DNA from 4 places in the Pantoea jilinensis genome. Region 1 is predicted to be linked to each of the others. Evidence: predicted binding sites of a transcription regulator. Region 1 holds the regulator's gene; each other region holds the start of a gene.
What was found. The regulator PurR, encoded in region 1, represses purine synthesis genes. The targets are predictions, from matches to a motif close to CANGCAAACGTTTGCNTG.

Region 1 (3,804 bases):
AAAAACTTAAAACGAAAAAACAGAAAAAAGTCGAACTCACTGCCAAACAGACGCCTGCTAAGAAGACCTCGCTTAAAACCGCCCGTATAAGCAAAAGCCAGCAAAAGAACAAAGAGAAGAAACGCTATGGCCATCAGCGCCTGCTAAAAACCGCTGAGGTCACCACCAGCGAGCCGGGCACGATTAAAATGAGCAAATCCCACCGTCAGCGTTATCAGAAGGCTCGCGAAACCGCGATGACCAAACTGATGGGCCAGCTGGGTAAACCCTACCAGTGGGGCGGCACTTCGCCGCATACCGGCTTCGATTGCAGCGGCCTGGTCTGGTACGCCTATAAAGATCTGGTGAAGTTTAAGATTCCGCGTACCGCTAATGAGATGTATCACCTGCGTGACGCCGCACCCATCAAGCGTGAGTCGCTGGAGAAAGGCGATCTGGTCTTCTTCCGTATTAATGGTCGCGGTACAGCGGATCACGTTGGCGTGTACCTGGGAGATGGCAAGTTTATCCAGTCACCGCGTACCGGAAAAGACATTCAGATTAGCGCATTAGGGGAAGATTACTGGCAGCGTCATTACATTGGTGCCCGTCGTGTGATGACGCCGAAAACCATACGCTAACCAGAAAACAGTCGTAAAAAGCCGGGAGATTCCCGGCTTTTTTTTAGTGCAGAATGGCGGTAAAACTAAAGGCTACAATCATCAGCAGACAGCCCGCAGTCGTCATTAAAGCCAGTTTAAGATCGGTACTCATTGTTTGCTCCTTAGTCACACAATTTGTGGGGATATCGCATTTTCCCACAGGGCCCGGTAAAAATCTCGTTTTATCCGTTCAGCCTTGTTAGAATCCCGCCTTTGTTGCGCAACGCGCGCAATCCTGATTCCGTTTGCGCCGGTTTTCAGGCGTTTGATTTTCGCCAGCGGCCTGTAAACCGGCCAGAAACGCGGCATTTTTGCGGAAAAAACCCTGAGCAGACGCAAACGTTTAACACTACGCTTATCATAGAGTTAGATAAGCACTGGAGTCCGATTTTCATGGCAACAATTAAAGATGTGGCGAAACGCGCTGGCGTCTCAACGACGACAGTTTCGCACGTCATCAATAAAACCCGCTTTGTCGCAGAAGAGACGCGCAACGCGGTCTGGCAGGCGATAAAAGAACTGCACTATTCGCCAAGCGCCGTGGCGCGCAGCCTGAAAGTGAATCACACCAGAACGCTGGGCCTGCTGGCGACCTCCAGCGAAGCCCCCTATTTCGCAGAGATTATTGAAGCGATTGAGAATCACTGTTTTGACAAAGGCTATACGCTGATTCTGGGGAATTCGCATAACGATCTGCAAAAACAGCGCGCCTATCTCAGCATGATGGCGCAGAAGCGTGTCGATGGTCTGCTGGTGATGTGCTCAGAATATCCAGACGACCTGCTGCAGATGCTGGAAGAGAACCGTAACATCCCGATGGTGGTAATGGACTGGGGCGAATCGCGCGCCGACTTCACCGACACGGTTCTGGATAACGCGTTCCAGGGCGGCTATCTGGCAGGACGCTATCTGATTGAACGCGGTCACCGCGACATTGGTGCTATCCCCGGTCAGATGGAGCGTAATACCGGTGGCGGACGTCATGCCGGTTTCCTGAAGGCGCTGGAAGAAGCCAGCATTCAGCCGCGCGCCGAGTGGATTGTCCAGGGTGACTTTGAGCCGGAGTCGGGCTATCAGGCGATGCAGCAGATCCTGTCACAGAAACAGCGCCCGACGGCGGTGTTCTGCGGTGGTGATATCATGGCAATGGGTGCAATTTGCGCCGCCGACGAAATGGGTTTGCGCGTACCGCAGGATATTTCGGTGATCGGTTATGATAATGTGCGCAACGCCCGCTATTTCGCACCGGCCCTGACCACCGTGCATCAGCCTAAAGCTCAGTTAGGTGAAAAAGCGCTGGATATGCTGCTGGACCGCATCACCAGTAAGCGTGAAGTGTCACAGACGATTGAAGTACACCCTACGCTGATTGAGCGCCGCTCGGTGGCCGACGGTCCATTCCGCGACTATCGCCGTTAATCCTCGCTTAACCACTCCTGATTAAGCGTTTGCGCATCACCCAGGTAGCTGAGCAACCAGCCAGTCGCCGGTGATGCGCGATCCTCAGCCCAGCTGACACAGCAGGGACTGTCCGGAAACGCCACCGGCAGAGTCAGTTCAACCAGATCGCCGCTGTCGAGCAGTGGCCTGGCAAGATGACCGGGCACCATCGCCACACACAATCCCGCCTGCACGCACTCCAGCCCGGTTTGCCATTCCGGCACCACCAGCCTGCGCTGGTTATCCAGCGTCCATGTCATTCGGCGCGGCAGTGCGCGTGAAGTATCTTCCAGCACCAGTGACGGCCAGCTACGCAGCGTGTCGTCATCGATCTGGCTCGCCTGCGTCAGGGGATGATCGGGCGCGACCACGCAGCGCCAGTTGAGTGTGCCCATATCGCGAAACGCAAAACGTCCGCCCACCGGAATCGCCTGGGTGGCCCCAATGGCCACTTCTACCCGGCCATCGGCCAGCGCATCCCAGACGCCGTTAAAAACTTCATAACTGATGATCAGCTCCATGTCGGGGAAATGGCGATAGAAATCTTTAACCAGTTGCGGGGTGCGCTGAGGTTTAGCGATACGGTCAACCGCGATGCTGAGCTGACCGCGCCAGCCGTTGGCCAGCTGCTGACACTGTCGTCGTGTGGCTAGCATTTTTTTGATGACGCTGCGCCCTTCACGGACAAAATGCTCGCCTGCCGGAGTCAGTACCACTTCACGGTGCTGACGCTCAAACAGCGGCACCGCCAGCCAGCTCTCCAGCTGCCGCACCGTGTAACTGATGGCAGAGGGCACCCGATGTAACTCCTGCGCAGCAGCGCTAAAGCTGCCGCCACGGGCGACTGCGTCAACCACTTCTAATGCATATTCTGACCACATAATCTGCCTTCAAAATTTTTAACAGCAAGCGGCAAATATTACCGTTTCACAGCAGCAAACGCACCTTTTACACTCTGCCGCGTTTATCCTGCAAAAATGAGAATGAGATGTTGTCGAATAAAGGATTTATGCCTTACCTTGCCCTGCTGAGCATGCTCGGCTTTTTAGCCACCGATATGTACCTGCCCGCCTTCGGCGCGATGCAGCAAACGTTTAACACCTCACCCGGCCTGATCAGCGCCAGTATGAGTCTTTTTCTGGGAGGCTTCGCTGTGGGTCAGCTCTTCTGGGGACCCCTTTCCGATCGCATTGGCCGTAAACCTGTGCTGCTTACCGGGCTGGCCATGTTTGGGATCGGTTGTGCAGGCATGCTGTGGGTCAATGATATCTATCTGATGCTGGCGCTACGTTTTGTTCAGGCGATTGGCGTCTGTGCTGCTGCCGTTAGCTGGCAGGCACTGGTCGTGGATCGCTACCCTGCCGCACGTGCCAACAAAGTTTTCGCCACCATTATGCCGCTGGTTGCACTCTCTCCGGCACTGGCCCCGTTGCTGGGCGCCTGGCTGATTGGTCATTTCCACTGGCGTTCAATCTTCCTGGTGCTGACCCTGATTGCGGTAGCCCTGATTCTGACCACGCTGCGTCTGCCCACTGTTCGCAAAGTCGCAGGTGAAAAAAAGGCACAGCCGGGTTTCTTTACCCTGCTCAAATCGCGGGTTTATAGCGGCAACGTGCTGATCTACTCAGCCTGTTCTGCCAGCTTCTTTGCCTGGCTGACGGGTTCGCCGTTTATTCTGGCAGATTTAGGTCTCTCGCCTGCCGACATCGGCCTGAGTTATGTG
Region 2 (3,804 bases), 1.2 Mb from region 1:
GGATGACTTCCGCCCCCTGACGCGCGGCGATAAATCGCATCGCTGCAAGATGGCAGACGGTGAAGCTGCCACAGTGGAGAATTTGCGCCACAATCAGCAGCGGCAGCGCCGTTGTCGCCCCCATCAGACCCCAGCGAATTAGCGCGCAGATGCCCGAAAGCAGCAGCAGATCGCGCGCGCTCCAGCGGCGGAACAGCCGGTTGCTCATGGCAAAGACGACAATCTCTGCCACCACGCCCAGCGACCAGAGATAGCCCACCGTCGAGGCGGAATAGCCGCTCTCCTGCCACCAGATAGCACTGAAGCCATAATAGGCAGCGTGTGCACCCTGCAGCAGTGTCACGCAGAGCATGAATCGCCATACCGCGTTCTCACGCAGCAACGCCCGCCACTCCTGCCATCCACCGCCCGCAGGGCCCTGTCGCTCATGGCCCTGCGGTTGTGTGACGGGTGTCAGCATCATGCCCGCCAGCATAGAAATGACGCCAATGGATAACAGCATCAGAATTGCGTTTGAGGACCAGGCGCTGACCAGCACGCCGGTTAACGCCGAGCTGATGACAAAGGCCAGCGAGCCCCACAGCCTGACCGGCCCGTATGCCAGCCCAATCTGCTGTGTCCAGGTGGCGGCCAGCGCATCGCTGAGCGGAACCAGCGGTGAGAAAAAGAGGTTAAAGCCAATCATCACGGTAAGCAGCCACATCCACTGCTCGCCCACCCAGAAACCGGCGGCGAACAGACAGGTCATCAGCGCCAGCAGGCGCAGCGCCGTAATCAACCGTGATGGATTTTTGACCTGAGAAGCGATAAGCAGACTGCCGACAAAGCGCGCGACCATGCCACATCCGAGCAGCAGGCCAATCTTTTCAGCATCCAGGCCGGTGCCTTTCAGCCACACGCCCCAGAATGGCAGATAGATGCCGTAACAGAAGAAGTAAGTGAAGTAGCCCAATCCGAGCCATCTGGCGGAGCCGATTGCCATATTCCCTCCAGTAAGTTTGCTGCCAGGCAGCATAAACAGGCGTTACTCTGGCAGAGCACTGCGGAGCAGGCAATAAAAAAGGATGGCAATTGCCATCCTTTTTGTGCTGTCTTACAACAGGTTAGCGATTAAGCATAGACCGGCAGACGGCTGCAGATATCCAGCACTTTCTTTTTGGTCCGCTCAATGGTGGCTTCGTCATTGACGTTATCCAGTACATCAGCGATCCAGCCAGCCAGCTCACGCACGTCTGCTTCGTTGAAGCCACGACGCGTAACGGCAGGTGTACCGATACGGATACCCGACGTCACAAACGGGCTTTTCGGGTCGTTCGGTACGCTGTTCTTGTTAACCGTGATGTTGGCACGGCCCAGCGCGGCATCCGCTTCTTTACCGGTCAGGTTTTTGCTCACCAGATCGATCAGGAACAGATGGTTATAGGTGCCACCGGAAACGATGTCATAGCCACGCTCAATCAGCACTTCAACCATCGCTTTGGCATTTTTTGCCACCTGCTGCTGGTAGGTTTTAAACTCCGGCTCCATCGCCTCTTTGAAGGCAACTGCTTTACCCGCGATAACGTGCATCAGAGGACCGCCCTGGCCGCCCGGGAAGACAGCAGAGTTCAGTTTCTTGTAGAAATCTTCGTCGCCGTTTTTAGCCAGAATGATACCACCGCGCGGACCCGCCAGCGTTTTGTGGGTGGTGGAGGTCACGACGTGCGCATGGGGAATCGGGCTTGGATAAACGTCTGCGGCAATCAGGCCGGCAACGTGGGCCATATCGACAAACAGCCAGGCACCCACGCTATCCGCGATTTCACGCATTTTCGCCCAGTCGCAGACGCCAGAGTAAGCTGAGAAGCCGCCAACGATCATTTTTGGCTTGTGGGTTTTCGCCAGTTCAGCCAGCTCGTCGTAATTGATTTTTCCGGTCTCATCGATACCGTAAGCAACCACGTTATAGAGTTTGCCAGACAGGTTAACCGGTGAGCCGTGAGTCAGGTGTCCACCGTGCGCCAGGTTCATCCCGAGGATAGTATCGCCCGGCTGAAGCAGCGCCGTATAAACAGCGAAGTTAGCCTGTGAACCTGAGTGTGGCTGCACGTTAGCGTAATCAGCACCAAACAGCGCTTTTGCGCGGTCGATCGCCAGCTGCTCAACGATATCAACGTACTCACAGCCGCCGTAGTAACGTTTGCCCGGATAGCCTTCAGCGTATTTATTGGTGAGCTGAGAACCCTGTGCCTGCATAACACGCGGGCTGGTGTAGTTTTCAGAAGCAATCAGTTCAATGTGCTCTTCCTGACGCACTGTCTCCTGCTCCATTGCCTGCCACAACTCGGCATCGTAATCGGCAATGTTCATATCACGCTTTAACATCCGGATCTCCTGACTCAGCTAACTTTCTGACGGTATTTACCCCCCTTCAGGGGCGAAGGCCAACAGTGTAAACCGTTTTAACAGGTGAAGGTAGGGTGAACCGCCTCTTTTTACGCAAACGATTGGCTGGCGACTGGCAGCGCTTTTTTACACCTTTTTAGCCTGTTCACCCGTCACATTTTTTCTCAACGATGTGACGGCGGCGTCTGTTGATGCACCAAAAAGTTGCCACATGGGGAGCCAGAAAGTTTCCCGGGTTATTTACACCACAGGCAAGGCGGCTATAACATGCATTTAAAATACATGTTTAATAAGAGGCTATTGATATGCTTGATGCACACACCATCGCCACCGTTAAATCGACGCTGCCTGCCATAGCCGCCTGCGGTCCAAAGCTTACCGCACACTTCTATGACCGTATGCTGTCGCACCACCCTGAACTCAAAAACGTCTTCAATATGAATAACCAGCGCAATGGCGATCAGCGCGAAGCGTTGTTCAACGCTATCTGCGCCTATGGCGCGAATCTGGAGAATCTGGCCGTGCTGCTGCCTGCGGTAGAAAAAATCGCGCAGAAACACACCAGCCTGAATATTCAGCCTGCCCAATACGCCATCGTCGGTGAAAATCTGCTGGCGACCATCAAAGAATTGCTGAATCCCGGTGACGAGGCGCTGGCTGCGTGGGGCCAGGCCTATGGCATCCTGGCGGATGTGTTCATCAATCGGGAAGAAGAGATCTATCAGGCCACAGCGCAGCAAACCGGCGGCTGGCGCGGCACCCGAGCGTTTCGCATCAGCGCAGTTGAGCAGCAGAGCGAGGTCATTAAAAGCTTTACCTTCACGCCGGTGGATGGCGGCCCGGTAGCCGCTTTTAAGCCGGGTCAGTATCTGACAGTACACCTGCAGCCTGCCAGCTTCGAGCATCACCAGATTCGTCAGTATTCACTGATGCATCTCAGCAACGGTAAAGCGTATCGTATTGCGGTGAAACGCGAAGCGCAGGGCACGGTCTCCGGCTGGCTGCATCAGCATGGCAAAGTGGGCGATGAGCTGATGCTCGCCGCACCGCACGGCGACTTCTTCCTGGAGGTCGATTCTGGCACGCCAGTCGCGCTCATCTCTGCGGGCGTGGGCCAGACGCCGATGCTGGCGATGCTGCATTCACTGGCAGCCAGTGAACATCGCGCGCCGGTCAGCTGGCTGCACGCTGCAGAGAACGGCAAACAGCATGCGTTTAGCGAGGAAGTCGGTGCCACTGGCGCGCAGCTCGCCGATTTCATCAGTGAGGTCTGGTATCGCGATCCCGCTGCTGAAGATGCAGGTCGCTATGACACGCAGGGGCTGATGGATATCAGCAAAATGGCTGCACGATTAGCGTCATCCGATACCCACTTCTATCTCTGTGGACCGCTACCCTTTATGCAGCATGTGGTGGCGC
Region 3 (3,804 bases), 660 kb from region 1:
AAGCGCTGAGGAACAACCGGAGGCAAGGATGAGCCGACAGGACGTCGGCGAAAGGACGGAACGCGCCAGGGAAGGCGCGTCCGGACGGTCCGCGGGCCGCAGGGCGTGACGAAGGCACCCCGCAAGGCGGGGCGCGCAGGCTGCCGGACGCCGGGATTGTTAAGGGGCGGGCGTACGCCCCTTGACGCGTCCGCCTGCACGGACAACCTGAAACTCCCCACCGCCTGGCGGGCGTAACCTTCTCAGCGTAACCCGCTCAGCGCCAGCCCGCCGCAAGGCGTAACATCCCTGCCGCCAGGCAACAGCTAAGCACTCAGCCATCCCAGCTTAATCACAAACAGAATCGACAGAATCACCAGCGCCGCATTTATCTCTTTCACACGACCGCTCAGCAACTTCACCAGCGTCCAGGTAATGAAACCAAACGCAATGCCGTTAGCAATAGAATAAGTCAGCGGCATGGTCAACGCAGTCACGGTGACTGGCGCAGCGGTAGTAATATCTTTCCAGTCAATATCAGCCAGACCGGATGTCATCAGCACAGCCACAAACAGCAGCGCAGGTGCGGTGGCATAGACCGGCACGCTGGAAGCCAGCGGCGAGAAGAACAGCGCCAGCAGGAACAGCACACCTACTACGATCGCCGTCAGGCCGGTACGGCCTCCTGCACTCACACCCGCCGCCGATTCCACATAACTGGTGGTGGTCGAGGTGCCGAGCAGCGAACCAAACAGTGCAGCGGCACTGTCGGCAATCAGCGCACGGCCCATCTTCGGCACGTTACCCTGCTCATCAGCCAGACCGGCACGTTTGGTCACGCCCAGCAGTGTGCCCGTGTTATCAAACACATCGACAAACAGGAAGGCAAAAATCACGCTGACCAGGCCAACGTTAAATGCCCCGGCAATATCAAGCTGCAAAAAGGTCGGTGCAATCGATGGCGGAGCTGAGAAAACGCCCGCGAACGGCGACAGGCCAATGCCCATGGAGATAAAGGTCACCAGCAGAATGCCGATCAGCACCGCACCGGTTACGCGGCGTGCTTCCAGCACCACGATCACCACAAAGCCCAGCATTGCCAGCAGCGGGCCGGGTTTAGTCAGATCGCCAATACCCACCAGCGTCGCCGGGTTATCAACCACGATGCCTGCCCCTTCCAGCGCAATAATTGCCAGAAACAGCCCGATACCAGCGCCAATCCCGGCACGCAGCGGCAGCGGGATACTGGCAATAATCCACTCACGAATCTTAAACAGTGACATCGCAAAGAAAATCACTGCTGAGAGAAACACCGCACCCAGCGCAATCTGCCACGTGTAGCCCATATGCAGCACCACGGTATAGGTGAAGAAAGCGTTCAGTCCCATACCCGGCGCCAGCGCAATCGGATAGTTGGCAATCAGCCCCATCAGCACACAACCAATCGCCGCCGCCAGACAGGTCGCGACAAATACCGCGCCCTTGTCCATGCCGGTTGCGCCCAGAATGCTCGGGTTCACAAACAGAATATAAGCCATCGCCAGGAAGGTGGTGATCCCGGCGATAATCTCGGTACGAACCGTCGTGTTATGCGCTTTGAGTTTGAATAGTTTTTCTAACATCATCATCTCTCGATACAGGAGACAGGAGTCTCACTTGCCAAAGGGGTTTGCATGCTGATTTATTCTGTTTCCGGGACATTGTCCTGGCCGCTGCATACTTGCTTGCCAGAACCGCCTGAAATCCCTGTGTAACCTGTTGGCCTAAGCAATTGCCATGCCACCTGCCGACGCAATCGATTACCTGGCAGAGCCGGCCACGCCTAAGAAGATTCCGAATCAAAACAGGGCGCGATTATGGTGCAATGCACCGATTCCGCGCAATCGTTTTCCTGCGGCAAATGCGTCACCCCGAAAAACTCTGCGCCAGCGCACGCTTCCGCACTCTCACAGGCGAAGCTGGTCACGTTTCAGCACGCTGCCTCAGCAACCATTTCTGGCCTGTGTAGACTCCAGAATTAACTCCTTCGTAACATTGAGGCCGCGCCATGAAGCCAGCGATTTTGGTGGTGGATGATGATCCTGCTGTCTGCGACGTCCTGCAGGATGCGTTAAGTGAACATCTGTTAACTGTCTACAGCTGTCATCAGGGACGCGAGGCGCTCTCCATGCTCAGCGAACACCCGGAAATTTCACTGGTGATGCTGGATATGATGTTGCCCGATACCAACGGATTGCTGGTGTTGCAGCAGCTCCAGCGTCAGCGGCCGGACGTGCTGGTGATTATGCTGACGGGTATGGGTTCGGAAGCGGAGATGGTCGTGGGTCTGGAGATGGGTGCAGATGACTATATTGCCAAACCTTTTAATCCACGCGTGGTAGTGGCGCGCGCCCGTGCGGCTCTGCGTCGCAGCGGACGCATTGCGCAGGCTCACCCCGAACAGGCGGGCTGGCGTTTTGGCGGCTGGCAACTGGACGATGGCCGCTGCCAGCTGTTTAATCCGCAGCATGAACTGGTGCCGCTGACCCAGGGAGAATACAGCCTGCTGCACGCGCTGGTGCGCCATGCCCGCAAAGTACTGACCCGTGATCAGTTGCTGGAGCTGACCCACAGCGAAAGTCTGGACGTATTTGATCGCACCATTGATGTGCTGATCATGCGACTGCGCCGCAAAATCGAAACTAACCCGCATCAGCCCGACCTGATTCGCACCATTCGCGGGCTGGGCTATGTCTTTTCCGCTGACGTGATGAAACCCGAAGCCGCGCTACGCGCCAGCCAGATCGCCTGAATCACTTTACCCGGCCTGCGTTCCGCTGGCCGGTACTCATCCCTCATAACTTCCGCCATAGGCGCGCGGCACCAGATCGACCTGCGCCTCTCCGCTCTGAATGACGGTGAGAATCGTTTCAGCCACGCGCTATGGCGTATGCGCAATTGCGGCGCTCTGCTGTGCCTGCGCAATCGCAACGTCCTGCCCCGATTTCACCGACTGGTAAAATTCCGAGACGGTCATGAATGGATAAACAGCAGATACCGTTATCCCGGCGTCTGCCAGCTCCAGCCGTGCCACGCCGGAGAGCATATTCAGTCCCGCTTTGGAACTGGTATAGGCCGCCGATCCCGGCCAGGTTGCCAGAGTCGCACCGGAACTGACGTTGATAATGCACCCCGCGCCCTGCGCCCGCATCTGCGGGATCACCGCCTGCATCATCATCAGCGGCGCGATCAGATTCAGGTCGAGCAGCGCTCTGAACTCGCTTGCAGCAATCTCCTCAACCGCCGCGAACAACCCCTGCCCGGCATTGTTGATTAACATATCAATCCGGCCAAAGCGTGCTATCCCCTGCCTGACAGCATCTGCAATCTGCTCTGGCTGCGTCACATCGCAGGCCACAGCCAGTGCTTTGCCTGATTCTCCCACGAGGGCAACCAGGCGGTCTTTGCGTCGTGCCAGTAAAATAACCTGCGCACCCGCCTCCAGCGCCGCACGCGCGGTGGCTTCTCCGATGCCCGACGATGCACCGGTAATCATAATCACGGCGTTCTCAATTCTCATGTCATCCCCTCCAGTAAAATGGTCAGAGAGCGAGAATAATCCTCAGCCGATTGTGCGGCGGCTGTAATCCTGCCTAAAATTTGCCTGTTACTGCTTTTCTCACTCTGCACACGGCAACCGCCGGAGAGGTGTCCCATAAACAGGCTTGATGCGATAAGAGATGAAATGCTGGCATGCACGGCTGATGAACTCACGGCGACGGCGATTCCGCGCGTGGATCTTTACCGCGTCAGTCAGCCGATGCCCCTGCCGCCGGAAATCTATTC
Region 4 (3,804 bases), 210 kb from region 1:
GGCTGTTTTTTGCCCTGGTTATGGCTAAAAAAAGGGGGCTCAGCCTGGCTGTTACTGCCTGCAGCGGCGAGTCTTGCGCTGTTTGTCTGGCTGCTGACCCTGCATCCTGCCGCCAGTGGACGGGTCTATGCCGCTTACGGTGGCGTCTATGTGCTGACTGCGCTGCTTTGGTTGCGGGTAGTGGATGGCGTGAAGTTAAGCGCGTGGGACTGGAGCGGGGCAGTGATCGCCTTCAGCGGCATGCTGATCATCGTGATGGGCTGGGGGCGCGGGTAGCGCCAGCCGGACGGACTGGCGCTGCAGAGGCTTAAGGCTTATGGACTTTCAGGCCTGCCAGCGTCTGGCTGACCGGCATCATTTCAAGACTGTTGATGTTGACATGCTTAGGCAGCGTGGCAACCCACCAGACCGCTTCTGTGACATCTTCGGGTGTTAAAGCCTTTGCGCCTTCATAAACCTGGCCCGCTTTGTCATCATCGCCCTTAAAGCGCACATTGGAAAACTCCGTGCCGCCGACAAGGCCGGGTTCTATATCGGTGACGCGCAGTGCCGTACCGTGCAGATCGGTTCGCAGGTTAAGGCTGAACTGACGGACAAACGCTTTGGTTGCACCATACACGTTGCCGCCGGCATAAGGCCAGCTACCGGCAATCGAGCCAATGTTGATGATGTGGCCGATATCGCGCTCTACCATGTGGGGCAGCAGGGCGCGGGTCATGTAAACCAGGCCTTTGGTGTTGGTGTCGATCATGTTTTCCCAGTCTTCAACATTCGCTTTGTGCGCAGGTTCAATCCCCAGCGCCAGACCGGCGTTGTTAACCAGTACATCAATATTGCGCCACTCTGCCGGTAAGTGCGTGACCATCTCTTCAATGGCGGCACGGTTACGCACATCCAGCTGCACCGTATAAAGATTCTCGCCCAGCTCCTCCTTCAGCGCTTTTAAACGCTCGGCGCGGCGTCCGCTGGCAATGACTTTGTGACCATTCTCAATAAAGCGGCGGGTGATGCTTTCACCAAAACCGGCGGTCGCGCCGGTGACAAAAATAATCATCTCACTGTTCCTTATGCCATTTTCAGAGTCGATGACTTCACCATAGCATTTCATTTCCGCTTCTGCGCGTTGAAAAATCGCCAGGCCTGTAAATGGATTTTACCGGTTAACTGACTGCGCCTTTTCAGGGCAGGCTGCACCTAAAAAGGGCACGTTTCCCTCCGGCAGGCCATACTCAGAATGATCAGTTTACATAAAATTGAGTCGCAACCGTTTGCCTCCGTTCCGCAAACGGTTGCTAAGCCATCTGTGGTGATTTATGTTGCGCAACAGGCGGTAAATGATTTATTTGATTGATTTATAAGGATTTTACGGCTCACCAGTTCTGGCACGCAGGTTGCAAGGCTATAACAGGAGATTTCCCTGCAACTATTCTATCGCGCTTTCAGAAAGGACAACCCATGCTATCAGCAACCGACACGGCGATTCGCGCCAGCTTCTTTGACTTTACTGGTGTCGTGGATCAGCCCGACGACCTGGCCGGTAAGGCGCGCTATCTGGAAGATGCGGTGCTGTTGCTGCGTGACGGACGCGTAGCAGGGCTGGATAGCTGGGAGAACAGCGAGGCGATGCTGGCAGGCCATCCGATTACCGATCTGCGCGGCAAACTGATCGTACCTGGCTTTGTCGATACGCATATTCACTATCCACAGACAGAGATGATTGGTGCGTTCGGCGAACAGCTGCTGGAGTGGCTGAATCACTACACTTTTCCGGTTGAAGCGCAGTATCACTGTCCTGACCATGCGGCCAAAATGTCCGCCTTTTTCCTGCATCAGCTGCTCTCAAATGGCACTACCAGCGCACTGGTGTTTGGTACTGTCCATCCGCAATCGGTGGAGGCGCTGTTCAGTGCCGCAGAAGCCCTGAACATGCGACTGATTGCCGGGAAGGTGATGATGGATCGCAATGCGCCCGACAATCTTACCGAAACCCCGGAGCAGAGCTACCAGCAGACACGGGCGCTGATTGAGCGCTGGCATAATCGTGGACGGCTGAGCTACGCCCTGACGCCGCGTTTTGCGCCGACCTCCTCCCCGCAACTGCTGGAAAAAGTGCAGCAGTTGCGCCAGGCATTTCCGGATACTTGGCTGCATACCCATCTCAGCGAAAATCCACAGGAGGTGGCCTGGGTAAAAGAGCTGTTCCCGGAGCGTGAGGGCTATCTGGATGTTTATCATCATCACCAGCTAACCGGGCGTCGCAGCGTCTTCGCGCACTGTCTGCATCTGGAGGATAAAGAGTGGCAGTGTCTGCACGATACTGATTCTTCTATTGCTTTTTGCCCAACCTCAAACCTCTTCCTCGGCAGCGGCCTGTTTAACATTAAACGCAGCTGGCAGCAGGGCGTGAAAGTGGGAATCGGCACGGATGTCGGCGCGGGCACCACCTTTAATATCCTGCAGACGCTGGGTGAGGCTTACAAAGTAGGCCAGTTGCAGCACTACCGGCTCAGTGCCGCTGAAGCCTTTTATCACGCCACGCTGGGCGGAGCGCGTGCACTGGATCTCGACCACGCCATCGGAAATTTTAACATCGGCAAAGAAGCCGATTTTGTCGTGCTCGATCCGGCGGTCTCTGCGCTGCAGCAGCTGCGTATTGGCAATAGCAAAGATATCTGGGAAAAGCTGTTTGTATTAATGACGCTAGGCGACGATCGCAATATTGCCCAGACCTGGGTAAATGGTCGTCCGGTCTGGCAGCGCGACGCACAGGAGCAAGCCGCATGATTGAGTTTTTGTTAAACAACCAGCTGGTCAGGGAAGAGGCACTTGACCCCAATCTTACGGTGCTCAACTATCTGCGCACCCGTCAGCATCGTCCTGGTACCAAAGAGGGCTGCGCCTCTGGTGACTGTGGCGCCTGCAGTGTCACCCTGGGAAAAGCCGTCAGGGGTGAGATGCAGTATGAAACGGTCAATAGCTGTCTGACGCTGGTCTCGTCATTACAGGGTAAACAGCTGATCACCGTAGAGGATCTGCGTCACGGTCGTGCACTGCACCCGGCGCAGCAGGCGATGGTCGACTGCCACGGCTCACAATGCGGATTCTGCACGCCGGGTTTTGTCATGTCGCTGTTCAGCCTGCAAAAAAACGCAGCGGGCTGGGATCGCCATCAGGCGGAAACGGCGCTGGCCGGTAATCTTTGCCGCTGCACCGGCTACCGGCCCATTATGGCTGCCGCAGAACAGCTCTGCTCCCAGCCGGTTACTGACCAGTTCGATCACAGTGCCGCCGCCACCGTGCAGCGGCTGGAGGCGCTGGCTACCCCGGACATGCAGGAGATAGACGGTGAAGGCCGCCGTTGTTTCCTGCCCAAAACGCCGGCTCAGCTGGCAGGGATCTACCTGGCGCATCCCGATGCGAAACTGATTGCCGGTGGTACCGACCTCAGCCTGCAGATTACCCAGCAGCATAAGAGAATACCGCTGCTGATTGCGCTGGAGCAGGTGGCCGCGCTTAAGGTCTGCAGTGAATTTGACGATCATTACCTGCTGGGTGCAGGTGCCTCACTGCAGCAGGTCAGTGAGTTTCTTGCCACCCGCATTCCTGGTGTCAGCGAGATGCTGCAGCGGTTTGCCTCACTGCAAATTCGTCTGCAGGGCACACTGGGCGGTAATATCGCTAATGCGTCCCCGATAGGCGATGCGTCGCCGGTGCTGCTGGCCCTCAATGCAAGTTTGCTGCTGCAGCGCGGTGAAGAACAACGCAGCCTGCCGCTGGACCAGTTCTTTACCGGCTATCGGCAGA

Region 2: glyA (serine hydroxymethyltransferase) is a predicted target of PurR. The motif match lies at 2,476-2,493, and genes of this name have one in related genera.
Region 3: KTJ90_RS07370 (NCS2 family permease) is a predicted target of PurR. The motif match lies at 1,856-1,873, and genes of this name have one in related genera.
Region 4: guaD (guanine deaminase) is a predicted target of PurR. The motif match lies at 1,258-1,275, and genes of this name have one in related genera.

Annotation. Positions count from the first base shown of each region.
Region 1 is NZ_CP077746.1:2,257,348-2,261,151, forward strand. It holds gene KTJ90_RS10655 (C40 family peptidase) at 1-620, shown strand, start outside; gene cydH (cytochrome bd-I oxidase subunit CydH) at 664-753, opposite strand; gene purR (HTH-type transcriptional repressor PurR) at 1,035-2,060, shown strand; gene punR (DNA-binding transcriptional activator PunR) at 2,057-2,962, opposite strand; gene punC (purine nucleoside transporter PunC) at 3,070-3,804, shown strand, end outside.
Region 2 is NZ_CP077746.1:1,040,280-1,044,083, reverse strand. It holds gene KTJ90_RS04960 (3-phenylpropionate MFS transporter) at 1-982, opposite strand, end outside; gene glyA (serine hydroxymethyltransferase) at 1,111-2,364, opposite strand; gene hmpA (NO-inducible flavohemoprotein) at 2,691-3,804, shown strand, end outside.
Region 3 is NZ_CP077746.1:1,599,086-1,602,889, reverse strand. It holds gene KTJ90_RS07370 (NCS2 family permease) at 306-1,604, opposite strand; gene KTJ90_RS07365 (response regulator) at 2,027-2,770, shown strand; gene KTJ90_RS07360 (SDR family oxidoreductase) at 2,900-3,538, opposite strand; gene KTJ90_RS07355 (AraC family transcriptional regulator) at 3,704-3,804, shown strand, end outside.
Region 4 is NZ_CP077746.1:2,051,919-2,055,722, forward strand. It holds gene KTJ90_RS09665 (YnfA family protein) at 1-276, shown strand, start outside; gene ydfG (bifunctional NADP-dependent 3-hydroxy acid dehydrogenase/3-hydroxypropionate dehydrogenase YdfG) at 308-1,054, opposite strand; gene guaD (guanine deaminase) at 1,456-2,784, shown strand; gene xdhA (xanthine dehydrogenase small subunit) at 2,781-3,804, shown strand, end outside.